One region of the Streptomyces sp. NPDC028298 genome, then DNA from elsewhere that is predicted to be linked to it. Evidence: predicted binding sites of a transcription regulator. Region 1 holds the regulator's gene; the other holds the start of a gene.
What was found. Region 1 encodes HrcA, which represses chaperone genes, less so after heat shock. Its sites were predicted from a motif close to TTNGCACTCNGNNNNNCNGAGTGCNAA; they were not measured.
Positions count from the first base shown of each region.

Region 2: groL (chaperonin GroEL) is a predicted target of HrcA. The motif match lies at 2,923-2,949, and genes of this name have one in related genera.

Region 1 is NZ_JBVHTL010000002.1:945,186-952,354, reverse strand. Features, by position in the region: gene ACZ4TO_RS12735 (DUF3097 domain-containing protein) at 1-783, opposite strand, end outside; gene ACZ4TO_RS12730 (MBL fold metallo-hydrolase) at 815-1,540, opposite strand; gene hrcA (heat-inducible transcriptional repressor HrcA) at 1,708-2,724, shown strand; gene dnaJ (molecular chaperone DnaJ) at 2,725-3,861, shown strand; gene ACZ4TO_RS12715 (nitronate monooxygenase) at 3,971-5,065, shown strand; gene ACZ4TO_RS12710 (16S rRNA (uracil(1498)-N(3))-methyltransferase) at 5,062-5,811, shown strand; gene ACZ4TO_RS12705 (VOC family protein) at 5,863-6,255, shown strand; gene ACZ4TO_RS12700 (hypothetical protein) at 6,402-6,959, shown strand; gene ACZ4TO_RS12695 (S41 family peptidase) at 7,033-7,169, shown strand, end outside.
Region 2 is NZ_JBVHTL010000006.1:159,034-166,202, reverse strand. Features, by position in the region: gene ACZ4TO_RS26365 (NADH:flavin oxidoreductase) at 1-852, opposite strand, end outside; gene groL (chaperonin GroEL) at 1,139-2,761, opposite strand; gene ACZ4TO_RS26355 (cold-shock protein) at 3,124-3,327, opposite strand; gene ACZ4TO_RS26350 (MoaD/ThiS family protein) at 3,769-4,044, opposite strand; gene thrC (threonine synthase) at 4,041-5,339, opposite strand; SAM riboswitch class I at 5,357-5,513, opposite strand; gene ACZ4TO_RS26340 (glucosyl-3-phosphoglycerate synthase) at 5,719-6,663, shown strand; gene ACZ4TO_RS26335 (alpha,alpha-trehalose-phosphate synthase (UDP-forming)) at 6,742-7,169, shown strand, end outside.

The DNA.
Region 1 (7,169 bases):
GATCAGTTCCTCCACCCGGCCCAGCAGGGCCGGTTCGAGGTCCTTGTAGGAGCGGACCCGGGACAGGATGTGCTGCCAGGCCGCGCCGGTGTTCTCCGGCCAGCCCAGGGCCCGGCACACGCCCGTCTTCCAGTCCTGGCCGTGCGGGACCCGGGGCCAGGACGGGATGCCGACGGAGGACGGCTTCACGGCCTCCCACACGTCGATGTACGGGTGGCCGAGCACCAGGGCGTGCTCGCTCGTGACCGCCTCCGCGATCCGCGACTCCTTCGAACCCGGCACCAGGTGGTCCACGAGCACGCCGAGCCGGGCGTCCGGGCCCGGGGAGAACGCCTCGACCACCGCCGGGAGGTCGTCCACGCCCTCCAGGTACTCCACGACCACGCCCTCGACGCGCAGGTCGTCGCCCCAGACGCGCTCGACCAGCTCGGCGTCGTGCCGGCCCTCGACGTAGATGCGCCCGGCGCGCGCGACCCGGGCGCGGGCGCCGGGGACCGCCACCGAGCCGGAGGCCGTACGGCTGGGGCGCACCGGCGCGGAGGGCGCCGGGCGGACCAGCGTCACCACCTTGCCCTCCAGCAGGAAGCCGCGCGGTTCCAGCGGGAACACCCGGTGCTTGCCGAAGCGGTCCTCCAGGGTCACCGTGCCCGCCTCGCAGCGGATCACCGCGCCGCAGAAGCCGGTTCCGGGCTCCTCGACGACCAGACCCGGGTCCGCCGGGACCTCGGGCACGGGCTGGGGCTTCTTCCACGGCGGGGTCAGGTCCGGAGAGTACTGGCGCATTCGGATGACGATAGGAGAAGCCCGGCGGCGCTCACCGCGACACGCCGAAACGCTCGGCCAGGGCGTCCCGTTGGGACCGTACGAACGCGGCGTCCACGACCGCCCCGTGGCCGGGTACGTACAGCGCCTCCTCGCCGCCCAGGCCGAGCAGCCGGTCGAGCGCCGCGGGCCAGCGCGACGGCACGGCGTCGGGGCCCGCCTGCGGCTCGCCCGACTCCTCGACCAGGTCGCCGCAGAACACCACCACCGGGTCGCCCGGCACGACGGCCACCAGGTCGTGGGCGGTGTGGCCCTCGCCCGTCCGCACCAGCCGGACCCCGACGCCGCCGCCGAGATGCACGTCCCAGGTGCTCCCGACGAGGCGGTGGGGCCGTACGAGGGTGTCCGCCGCCTCCTCCGCCGCCCTCGGGTCGAGACCGTTGCGCACCGCGTCCGCGCACAGCTCCCCGCGGCCGTTCCGGTACACCTCGGACGAACCGTCCGCGGCGAGGACCTGCGCGCCGGCGAACGCGGCCGCGCCGAAAACATGGTCGAAATGCGGGTGGGTGAGCGCGATATGGGTCACACGTCCGCCGGTCAGGACCCGCGCATCGGCGCGCAGGGCGGCGCCCTCCGCGAGGCTCGACCCGGCGTCGATCATGAGTGCCGCCCCCTCGCCGACGACGAGCCCGGCCGTGCAGTCCCAGTCCGGAAGCCGCCGTCGCCCCACCCGGGGCGCCACCCTTTCCCACCCGAGCTCTTCCCAAGTCAGCCTCATGCGGCGACGCTAACGGTGACCGGGTGCCGTGCACGACATCGCAGGCCCGCCCTTGCCCGGGGCGTGCCCGACCGCCGTACACTGGGCCGGGGAACGTTGGCACTCGCGTGCGCTGAGTGCCAGGCGAATGCCACGAAGACCACCGAGTCGACTTCTGGAGGTGCGCGATGCTCAGCGAACGCAGGCTCGAGGTGCTGCGCGCCATCGTCCAGGACTACGTGGGCACCGAGGAGCCGGTCGGTTCGAAGGCGCTCACCGAGCGGCACCGTCTCGGCGTCTCGCCGGCGACCGTCCGCAACGACATGGCGGTCCTGGAGGACGAGGGGTACATCGCGCAGCCGCACACCAGTGCCGGGCGCATCCCCACGGACAAGGGGTACCGCCTCTTCGTCGACAAGCTCGCCGGCGTCAAGCCGATGACCGCGCCCGAGCGCCGCGCCATCCAGAACTTCCTGGACGGAGCCGTCGACCTGGACGACGTCGTCGGCCGGACCGTGCGGCTGCTCGCGCAGCTCACCCGGCAGGTCGCCGTCGTGCAGTACCCCTCGCTGACCCGCTCGACCGTGCGCCATGTGGAGCTGCTCTCCATGGCCCCCGCGCGGGTGATGCTCGTGCTGATCACGGACACCGGCCGGGTCGAGCAGCGCATGATCAACTGCCCGGCGCCGTTCGGTGAGACGTCGCTGGCGGACCTGCGGGCCCGGCTCAACAGCCGGGTCGCGGGGCGCCCCTTCGCGGACGTCCCGCAGCTCGTCCAGGACCTCCCGGAAGCCTTCGAGGCGGAGGACCGGGGTACGGTCTCGACAGTGCTCTCCACCCTGCTGGAGACACTGGTCGAGGAGACCGAGGAGCGCCTGATGATCGGCGGTACCGCCAATCTCACGCGATTCGGACATGACTTCCCTCTCACCATCCGGCCGGTGCTCGAAGCCCTCGAGGAGCAGGTCGTGCTCCTCAAGTTGCTTGGAGAGGCCGGGGATTCGAGCATGACCGTGCGAATCGGGCACGAGAACGCGTATGAGGGACTCAACTCCACGTCCGTGGTCTCCGTCGGCTACGGTTCGGGCGGCGAGGCAGTAGCCAAACTCGGCGTGGTCGGCCCGACCCGCATGGATTACCCGGGAACGATGGGAGCGGTACGAGCGGTGGCACGGTACGTCGGACAGATCCTGGCGGAGTCGTAAGTGGCCACGGACTACTACGCCGTACTCGGCGTGCGCCGCGACGCGTCCCAGGACGAGATCAAGAAGGCGTTCCGGAGGCTCGCTCGCGAGCTGCACCCGGACGTCAATCCCGATCCGAAGACGCAGGAGCGCTTCAAGGAGATCAACGCCGCCTACGAGGTGTTGTCGGACCCGCAGAAGAAGCAGGTCTACGACCTCGGCGGCGACCCGCTGTCCCAGCAGGGCGGCGGTGGCGCCGGCGGCTTCGGCCAGGGCGGCTTCGGGAACTTCTCGGACATCATGGACGCGTTCTTCGGCACGGCGTCGCAGCGCGGACCGCGCTCGCGCACCCGCCGGGGCCAGGACGCCATGATCCGTCTGGAGATCGAGCTCGACGAGGCGGCCTTCGGCACCACGAAGGACATCCAGGTCGACACGGCCGTCGTCTGCGGCACCTGCAACGGCGAGGGCGCGGCCCCCGGCACCGCGGCGCAGACCTGTGACATGTGCCGCGGCCGCGGCGAGGTGTCCCAGGTGACGCGGTCCTTCCTGGGCCAGGTCATGACCTCGCGGCCGTGTCCGCAGTGCCAGGGCTTCGGCACCGTCGTCCCGACCCCGTGCCACGAGTGCGCGGGCGACGGCCGGGTCCGCTCCCGCCGCACCCTCACGGTCAAGATCCCGGCCGGTGTGGACAACGGCACCCGCATCCAGCTCGCGGGCGAGGGCGAGGTCGGCCCCGGCGGCGGCCCCGCCGGCGACCTGTACGTCGAGATCCACGAACTGCCGCACTCGACCTTCCAGCGGCGCGGCGACGACCTGCACTGCACGGTCACCATCCCGATGACCGCGGCGGCCCTCGGCACCAAGGTGCCGCTGGAGACGCTCGACGGCATGGAGGAGGTCGACATCCGTCCGGGCACGCAGTCCGGTCAGTCGATCCCGCTGCACGGCCGGGGCGTCACCCACCTGCGCGGCGGCGGCCGAGGCGACCTCGTCGTGCACGTCGAGGTCATGACGCCGACCAAGCTCGACCCGGAGCAGGAGCGGGTGCTGCGCGAGCTGGCGCAGATGCGCGGCGAGGAGCGGCCCACCGGTCAGTTCCAGCCCGGTCAGCAGGGGCTCTTCTCCCGGCTGAAGGACGCCTTCAACGGCCGCTGATCCAGGCGGGGCACGGGGCCAGGAGCGCCCCGTGCCCTCCACATCGGAGGCCGTATCCGGCTGACCGACCGGATTCGGACTTGTCCGGGGGACGTGACAACATGCCGTCATGTCCTCCGCGCTGACCGATCTCTTCCCTCACCCGATCGTGCAGGCCCCCATGGCGGGCGGAGTCTCCGTCCCGCAGCTCGCGGCCGCCGTGTCCGAGGCCGGCGGGCTCGGCTTCCTCGCGGCGGGGTACAAGACCGCCGACGGCATGTACCAGGAGATCAAGCAACTGCGCGGGCTGACCGGCCGTCCCTTCGGCGTCAACCTGTTCCTCCCGCAGCCCGAGCACGCGGACGCCGCCGCGGTCGAGGTGTACGCGCACCAGCTCGCGGGCGAGGCCGCCTGGTACGAGACCGAGCTCGGGGACCCGGACAGCGGCCGCGACGACGGCTACGACGCCAAACTCGCCGTCCTCCTGGACAAGCCGGTGGCGGCGGTCTCCTTCCACTTCGGCGTCCCGAAGCCGGAGGTGCTCCAGTCGCTGCGGCGCGCGGGCACCCTCACCCTGGTCACCGCCACCACGGCCGAGGAAGCACTCGCCGTGGAGCGGGCCGGCGCCGACGCGGTCGTCGTGCAGGGCATCGAGGCCGGCGGACACCAGGGCACCCACCGCGACAATCCGGAGACGGACGGCACCGGCGTCGGCCTGCTCACGCTGGTCGCACAGGTCCGCGAGAGGGTGGCGATCCCGGTCGTCGCGGCCGGCGGCCTCATGCGCGGCAGCCAGATCGCCGGCGTCCTCGCCGCGGGCGCGGACGCCGCCCAGCTCGGCACCGCCTTCCTCGCCACCCCCGAGTCCGGCGCGAGCGCCGTGCACAAACAGGCGCTGACCGACCCCCTCTACGTACGGACGGAGCTCACGCGCGCCTTCTCCGGGCGCCCGGCGCGGGCCCTGGCCAACCGCTTCATGCGCGAGCACGGCCCGTACGCCCCCGCCGCCTACCCCGAGGTCCACCACCTCACCCTGCCGCTGCGCAAGGCGGCGGCCAAGGCGGGCGACGCGCAGGGCATGGCCCTGTGGGCGGGACAGGGCCACCGCATGGCCCGCGACCTGCCCGCCGGGCAGCTCGTGGAGGTACTGAACGCAGAAATCGCGGCCGCCGAGACAGCGTTGTCGGCCGCCGCCGAGATCCCGGAAGAGGGTGCGCCCCGATGACGGCACCGGTGTTCCTGGTCGAGCACTTCGACACGGACGGCGAGGGACGCCATGTCCTCGACGGACCCGAGGGGCGGCACGCCGTCTCCGTGAAACGGCTCCACAGCGGTGAGGACGTCGTGCTCACCGACGGGGCCGGGCGCCGGGCGGAGTGCGTGGTGCTGGGCACCGAGGGCAAGGACCGGCTGATCGTGCGGATGGGCGCGGTCACCGAGGAGGCGCCCGAGGAGCCGCGCATCACGGTCGTCCAGGCCCTGCCCAAGGGCGACCGGGGCGAACTGGCCGTCGAGACCATGACCGAGACCGGCGTCGACGCGATCGTCCCCTGGGCCGCCTCCCGCTGCATCACGCAGTGGAAGGGCGAGCGGGGCCTCAAGGCGCTCGGCAAGTGGCGTGCCACCGCGCGGGAGGCCGGCAAGCAGTCCCGCCGGGCCCGCTTCCCGGAGGTCGCGGACGCGATGACGACCCGGCAGGTTGCCGCACTTCTCGCCAAAGCCGATCTCGCCGCCGTGCTCCACGAGGACACCGCCCTGGGCACCGAGCCCTTCGCGACCGCCGCGCTGCCCGCCTCCGGTGAGATCGTCCTGGTGGTCGGCCCCGAGGGCGGGATCTCCGCGGACGAGGTCGCCCTGTTCACCGAGGCCGGCGCGAAGACCTTCCACCTGGGGCGCACGGTGCTGCGCACCTCGACGGCCGGGACCGTGGCGACCGCGCTGCTGCTGGCCCGCAGCGGACGCTGGTCCTGACCCACCTGCCGCCGGTACGACCCTCACCTCCGCGCATCGAATCGGGAGCCCATGGAACTCGCCCAGGTACGACTGCTCGTCTCCGACTTCGCCGGCTGCTACCGCTTCTACTCCGAAGTCCTCGGCCTCAAGCCCCAGTCGGGCGCGGCCGAGGGACCGTACGAGAAGTTCAGTCCGGTCACCGGGTCCGCGGGCATCGCCCTCCAGGACCGGTCCATGATGGCCGGGATACTGGGTGAACTCGGCGACGCGGTGACCGGACACCGGTCCCTGGTGGTACTGCGGGTCGACGACCTCGACACCTACTGCGAGCAGGTCGTCTCGCGCGGCGCGGACCTCCTGCACGGCCCGGCCCCCATGACGGACCGCATGCGCGTCGCCCACCTCAAGGACCCCGAGGGCAACCTCGTGGAGCTCCAGGAGTGGCTGCTGATGCTCGGCTGACGGCCGGTCAGCAGCGCGCCCGGGGGCGGGGGAAGCGGGAACCCTACGGCCTCCCCGCCCCGCCGGGCAACACCTTCGGGTGGTTGTGCCCCCGATGGCCGCATGCGGTCTACCGCGCGCCGCCACGCGGTGGCACGCTGCCGTCCATGGGGGCTTCGAGGTATTCCGGACACCGGACGAGGCGCGGGCGGGTCGTGACGGCCGTCGGGCTGGGAGCGGCCGGAGTGTTCGCCGTGACCGGGTGCCAGCCCGTGGACGGACTCAGCACCGCGACCGTCGCCTACACCACCGACCAGACGGCCACCAGCGAGCTGAAGCACCGGCACGTGGACGTGAGGTGGCTCACCTGCACCGCTAGCCTCGGCAACGCGGCCAAGGCCTACACACCGGGGAAGTCGCCCTCGCCGAGCGAGAACACCGTGGCGAGCGTCGACTGCCAGGGCCAGACCGGCGACGGCCGGGCCATCACCGTCAAGGGCAAGGTCACCCGCGCCGTCAACGGCGCCTGCGTACGCGGCGATCTGCGCGCCACCGTCGGCGGAAAGCAGGTCTTCCACGTCAAGGGCCTCGGCGACTGCGGTGCCGGACCCACCCCGCCGGTCACCTACCACCCCGGGCAGCCCAACCCCACCGTCACCGTCACCGTGACGAGGACGATGTGGTGCAAGGGCGACCCCACCTGCTGGCCCTCGCAGGGCAAGTGACCTGCCGGACCGTACGCGGATCAAGTGATTCGAACCTCTACCCGGGCCACGCGCGGCTGCATAGGGTGACCGGGTGACCGCTTCCGCAGCCTCCGCGTACATCCGGTTTCCGCATCTGCACGGCGAGTTGGTCGTCTTCACGGCCGAGGACGACATCTGGGCCGCCCCGGTCGACGGCGGGGGCCGCGCCTGGCGGGTCAGCGCCGACAA
Region 2 (7,169 bases), on a different contig from region 1:
GAGGTTGAGGTCGGAACCGTCGAACTCGGGCACCCAGTAGCGGCGGGTGGAGGCGTGGAAGGAGTCCACTCCGGCCGCGGCGAGCGGGGCGAGGATCGCCTCCAGCTCCTCCGGGGTCTCCGCGAGGCGGGCGTCGTACGCCTGCTGCTTCCACTGCGAGTAGCGGAAGATGACGGGGAACTCGGGCGAGACGGCCGCGCGCACCGCGGCGACGATCTCCGCCGAGAACTTCGTACGGGCCACCGGGTCGCCGCCGTACGCGTCCTCGCGGCGGTTGGTGCCAGCCCAGTGGAACTGGTCGAGCAGGTAGCCGTGGGCGCCGTGCAGTTCGACCCCGTCGAAGCCGATGCGCTCGGCGTCGGCGGCGGCCTTGGCGAACGCCTCGATGACGTCGTCCAGGTCCTGCTGGGTCATGCTCTTGCCGGTGACCTGCGCGCCCTCCTTGTAGAGGCCGGAGGGGCCGACGGGCGGGGCGTCCGCGAAGGGCGGCTCGCCCGCCTTGCGGACCATGCCGATGTGCCAGAGCTGCGGGACGATCGTGCCGCCCGCCGCGTGCACGGCGTCGGCGACCTTCGTCCATCCGGCGAGCTGGTCCTCGCCGTGGAAGCGCGGCACCGCGTCGCTCTGTCCGGCCGACTCGTGGCCGACGTAGGTGCCCTCGGTGACGATCAGGCCGACGCCCGCGGCGGCACGGCGGGAGTAGTAGCCGACCACGTCCTCTCCCGGTACGCCGCCCGGCGAGAACATCCGGGTCATCGGGGCCATGGCGATCCGGTTCGGGACGCTCAGGCCGTTGATGGAGACGGGGCGGGACAGGATCTCGGCGGCGCGGGACGCGGCGTCAGCGGTCACGTGGGGGCTCCTCGGAGAGGTGGTCGGTATGACGTCGAGCGGTCTGCGAAACAGGAGATTCCGTGCGGTATGTGCACATGCATCAACTGCTCTTCAGCGTCAACCTCCGCACCGGGCGAGGCATTCCGCCGCCCCGGGACTCGTCCCTGTGATCCGGGCCACGTACCGGGGCGGCCCGCCCGAGGAGACGTCCGGCGGCGGGCCGGGAAACGCCCGAGGGCGGCACCCTCCCTCTCGGGAAGGCGCCGCCCTCGGAACGTCAGGACGGTTGATCGACCGGGGTCGATCAGAAGTCCATGTCACCGCCCGGCATGCCGCCGCCGGCCGGGGCCGCGGCCTTCTCCGGCTTGTCGGCGATGACGGCCTCGGTGGTCAGGAACAGCGCGGCGATGGAGGCGGCGTTCTGCAGAGCGGAACGCGTCACCTTCGCCGGGTCGATGATGCCTTCGGCGATCATGTCGACGTACTCACCGGTCGCGGCGTTCAGGCCGTGGCCGACGGGAAGGTTGCGCACCTTCTCGACGATGACACCACCCTCGAGACCACCGTTGACGGCGATCTGCTTGAGCGGGGCCTCCAGGGCCAGACGCACGGCGTTGGCGCCGGTCGCCTCGTCACCCGAGAGCTCGAGCTTCTCGAAGACCGAGGAAGCCTGGAGCAGGGCCACGCCACCACCGGCGACGATGCCCTCCTCGACGGCCGCCTTCGCGTTGCGAACGGCGTCCTCGATGCGGTGCTTGCGCTCCTTGAGCTCGACCTCGGTGGCGGCACCGGCCTTGATGACGGCCACGCCGCCGGCCAGCTTCGCCAGACGCTCCTGGAGCTTCTCGCGGTCGTAGTCCGAGTCCGAGTTCTCGATCTCGGCACGGATCTGGTTCACACGGCCGGCGACCTGGTCGGCGGAGCCGGAGCCGTCGACGATCGTGGTCTCGTCCTTGGTAATGACGACCTTGCGGGCGCGGCCCAGCAGGTCCAGACCCGCGTTCTCCAGCTTGAGGCCGACCTCCTCGGAGATGACCTCGCCGCCCGTGAGGATGGCGATGTCGCCGAGCATGGCCTTGCGGCGGTCACCGAAGCCCGGGGCCTTGACGGCGACGGACTTGAAGGTGCCACGGATCTTGTTCACGACCAGGGTCGACAGGGCCTCGCCCTCGACGTCCTCGGCGATGATCAGCAGCGGCTTGCCCGACTGCATGACCTTCTCCAGGAGCGGGAGCAGGTCCTTCACGTTCGCGATCTTGGAGTTCGCGATCAGGATGTACGGGTCGTCGAGGACGGCCTCCATACGCTCCATGTCGGTGGCGAAGTACGCCGAGATGTAGCCCTTGTCGAAGCGCATACCCTCGGTGAGCTCCAGCTCCAGACCGAAGGTCTGGGACTCCTCGACGGTGATGACGCCTTCCTTGCCGACCTTGTCCATCGCCTCGGCGATGAGCTCGCCGATCTGGGTGTCGGCGGCGGAGATGGAGGCCGTGGAAGCGATCTGCTCCTTGGTCTCGACATCCTTGGCCTGCTCGAGCAGGGCACCGGAGACGGCCTCGACGGCCTTCTCGATACCGCGCTTGAGGGCCATCGGGTTGGCGCCGGCGGCGACGTTGCGCAGGCCCTCGCGGACGAGCGCCTGGGCGAGGACGGTCGCGGTGGTCGTACCGTCACCGGCGACGTCGTCCGTCTTCTTGGCGACTTCCTTGACCAGCTCGGCGCCGATCTTCTCGTACGGGTCCTCGAGCTCGATCTCCTTGGCGATGGAAACACCATCGTTGGTGATCGTGGGCGCGCCCCACTTCTTCTCGAGGACGACGTTACGGCCCTTGGGGCCGAGGGTGACCTTGACGGCGTCGGCGAGCTGGTTCATCCCGCGCTCGAGACCGCGCCGTGCCTCCTCGTCGAACGCGATGATCTTGGCCATGTGAAGTGGTCCTCCCGGACGGGGTGGATTGCTCCGGATCGCGCCCGCGCCCGCGACGGACGGCCCCCGAGCCCTGTGGTTCCTTGCCCCACAGGCCCGCGAGCCTCGCCGGCCCGATCCAAGTTCTGTCACTCTCACTCGGAGAGTGCTAACGCCAATGATTAGCACTCGACCCCGTCGAGTGCAAGGTGCGCTCGCGAAGCGAGCTCGTCGAGGGGTGGCGGTCGGGCGACGGGCGGGAGCAAGGTGCGCTCGCGAAGCGAGCCCCCTGGAAGCCCCCCGGAGACGCACGAGGGGCCCGCATCCCTGGTGGGATGCGGGCCCCTCGTGCGTGAGTTGAGTCGGTGGTCGTTCGCGCCCGATCAGACGGCGAGTTTGACCATGTCCGCCTGCGGACCCTTCTGGCCCTGCGAGATCTCGAACTCCACTCGCTGACCCTCTTCAAGGGTGCGGTAGCCGTCCATCTGAATCGCGCTGTAGTGCACGAAGACGTCCGCACCACCGTCGACCGCGATGAAGCCGTACCCCTTCTCCGCGTTGAACCACTTGACGGTGCCCTGAGCCATGCCTAACTCCCCTATTACTGGCCCTTGCACAGATCCACACTTCGCGGATCCGGGTCAGACCTCACCCCCCAACGGTTGGGGGTGTGCGCCGGAACGCGTCGACCGCGGCTGAATGTATCTGTCCAACTGCCCTCTGCAACAGGTCAATCGGACGAGAATTCTGGGCATGGCCGATCAATGATATGTGGAGAATGCGCAAGGATTCAGGGCAAGTCGGGCCCCGCAAATGCCATAAAATGCCCAAAAAGGTGAGTCACTTTGGCTACTTCTTGTCGCCCGAAGAACGGTCACTCATATGCGTCCGGCATGAAACCAACATCCAAATCGGAGCGACTTCCCCAACTCTAGCGCGTTCAACCCAACAGAATTGCCCCCTCCGTTTGTCTCACGGAGGGGGCAATTATGTGAACGCACTGTGTTCGGCATTACCGAGGGTAACGATCAGCCTCCGGCGACGGCCGGAATGATCGAAACGCCGACACCGTCCGGAGTCGCCGTCTCCAGTCCCTGCTCGAAGCGCACGTCGTCGTCGTTGACGTACACGTTCACGAAGCGACGCAGCTTGCCCTGGTCGTCCAGGACGCGCGCGGCGATGCCCGTGTGGTTCTTCTCCAGGTCGCTGATGACCTCGGCGAGGGTCGCGCCCTCGGCCGTCACCTCGGCGGCACCACCGGTGTAGGTGCGCAGGATGGTGGGGATGCGGACGTTGACGCTCATGATGCGAGGCCAGCCTCTCGGAAGGAGTCGAGGTTCGGGCGGATGGTCGCGGTCAGCCCGGTGTCGGAGGCCACCGCGTCCAGGGTCTTGAGGCCGTCGCCGGTGTTCAGCACGACCGTGGTGAGGGCCGGGTCGAGGAGACCGTTCTCGATGAGCTTGCGGGTGACACCGACGGTCACACCGCCGGCCGTCTCCGCGAAGATGCCCTCGGTGCGCGCGAGCAGCTTGATCGCGTCGACGATCTGCTCGTCGTTCACGTCCTCCACCGCGCCGCCGGTGCGCCGGGCGATGTCGAGCACGTACGGGCCGTCCGCCGGGTTGCCGATGGCGAGCGACTTGGCGATGGTGTCCGGCTTCTGCGGCCGTACGACGTCGTGACCGGCCTTGTAGGCCACGGACACCGGGGAGCAGCCCTCGGCCTGGGCGCCGAAGATCTTGTACGGCTTGTCCTCGACGAGTCCGAGCTTGATCAGCTCCTGGAGCCCCTTGTCGATCTTCGTGAGCTGGGAGCCGGAGGCGATGGGCACGACGAGCTGGTCGGGGAGCTTCCAGCCGAGCTGCTCGCAGATCTCGTACGCCAGGGTCTTGGAGCCCTCGGCGTAGTAGGGCCGCAGGTTGACGTTGACGAAGCCCCAGCCCTCGCCGGCCGGGTCGCCGATCAGCTCGGAGCAGAAACGGTTCACGTCGTCGTAGTTGCCCTGGATGCCGACGAGCTCGCCGCCGTAGACCGCGGCCATGACGACCTTGCCCTGCTCCAGGTCGTGCGGGATGAACACGCAGGAACGGAAGCCGGCGCGGGCCGCCGCGGCGCCCACCGCCCCGGCGAGGTTGCCGGTGGAGGAGCAGGAGAGGGTGGTGAAGCCGAAGACGCGGGCCGCTTCGATGGCCTGGGCGACGACGCGGTCCTTGAAGGAGTGCGTCGGGTTGCCGGAGTCGTCCTTGACGAAGAGCTTCCCGGCGTCGACGCCGAGCTCGCGGGCCAGGTTGTCGGCCTGGACGAGCTTGGTCCAGCCGGGGTTGATGTTCGGCTTGTCCGCCACGTCCGCGGGGACGGGCAGGAGCGGCGCGTAGCGCCAGATGTTCGTGGGTCCCGCTTCGATGCGCTTGCGGAGCTCTTCGGTGTCGTAGGCCGAGAAGTCGTAGGCGATCTCCAGCGGGCCGAAACACTCCTCGCAGGCGAAGACCGGGCCGAGCGGGACGCGGTGTCCGCACTCGCGGCAGGAAAGCGCCGCGGCCGGGCCGAGGTCTACCGCGTCGGCGGAGTTCGTGGTGCTTGCAACTGTCTGCGCAGCCATGGAGGCGAGGCCCTTTCTCCTCATCTTCCTCACGGCGCACTTCGCCGTGAGACGGATTTGGCACCTTCCCTAGCCGGGAGCCTCGCGACGCGATCGACATCGATCGGTACGAGACCGGCTGGAGGGTTGCCGGGGCTTCATCGGGCCGTATCCCTCTGCCCCTCTGGATGAGCGGTATTTGATTGTTGAACTGTTGAACACGATACGCGCCGACGATCCAGGACATGCGATGGTCATGCGCGTTGTTCAAGACTGTAACCGAAGGCCAGGACAGTTGAGATAGTCGTCCGAACCGCGAGACGACGGCAATCGATCTGCCGCTGGCCGCAGCGGGCACGCCGATGAGAGCGTGTGATCAGACAGTGAGGAGCCGCAGACGGTGCTGAGTAAAGTCGAAAGCTGGCTGAGCACACGCTCCTGGTCCGCGACCGACCGCCCGCTCCACAGGATCATGGCAGCCAAGCGTGTCACCGGATCGACGGTGAGTGTCGTGCTGCCCGCACTCAACGAGGAGGAGACGGTCGGCGAGATCGTCGCGATCATCCGCCACGATCTGATGCAGCAGGTGCCCCTCGTCGACGAGATCGTCGTCGTCGACTCCGGTTCGAGCGACCGCACCGCCGCGGTCGCCGCCGCCGCGGGCGCGCGCGTCGTGCACCGCGACGACATCCTCCCGCGGATCCCGGCCGTGCCCGGCAAGGGCGAGGTGCTGTGGCGGTCGCTGCTCGTGACGAGCGGGGACATCGTCTGCTTCGTCGACGCGGACCTCAAGGAGTTCTCGTCCGACTTCGTCTCCGGGATCGTGGGCCCGCTGCTCACCGAACCCGGCGTCGACCTGGTCAAGGCCATGTACGACCGCCCGATGGCCGGCGGCGGCGGGCAGGGCGGCCGGGTCACCGAGCTGATGGCCCGCCCGCTCCTGAACATGCACTGGCCGCAGCTCGCGGGCTTCGTCCAGCCGCTCGGCGGCGAGTACGCGGCCCGCCGCTCGCTGCTCGAACAGCTCCCCTTCCCCGTCGGCTACGGCGTCGAGCTGGGCATGCTCGTCGACGCCCTGCACCTGGTGGGCCTGGACGCCCTCGCCCAGGTCGACGTCGGGGTGCGCAAGCACCGCCACCAGGACGGGCAGGCGCTCGGCCGCATGGCCGCCGCGATCTACCGCACCGCGCAGCTCCGGCTGGCGCGCGGACACCTGATCCGTCCCTCCCTCACCCAGTTCGAGCGCGACCGCGACGGTTTCCGGCCGCGCACGTACTCCGTGGACACGGAGGAAAGGCCGCCGATGAGCGAAATCTCCGAGTACCAGACGCGCAGAGCCGCGTAGTCCGGCGCCGACGGCCGCCGATCGCATACGGCCGAAGGGCGCGTTTGAGCGTTTCGAGACGGGGCTAGGTTTCGAGGCATGGCTTCAACGCACGGTGCCCACAGGATTCTGGTCGCCTCCAACCGCGGCCCGGTCACCTACGAGGTACGGGAGGACGACTCGCTGCACGCCAGACGTGGCGGCGGCGGCCTCGTCTCCGGACTCTCGGCGATCGGGCCGGACGCGGGCGCCCTCTGGGTCTGCTCCGCCCTCGGGGTCGGCGACCGGGAGGCCGTGCGGCGCGGGGTCCACGAGGACGGCGTACGGATGCTGGCCATCGACGCCGACACGCACGCCGCCGCCTACAACGGCATCGCCAACTCCGTGCTGTGGTTCGTGCACCACCTGCTCTACCAGACCCCGCTGGAGCCGGTCTTCGACGCGGAGTTCCGGCGCCAGTGGGAGTCGTACCGGGCCTACAACCGCGCCTTCGCCGAGGCGCTGGCCGAGGAGGCGGCCGAGGGCGC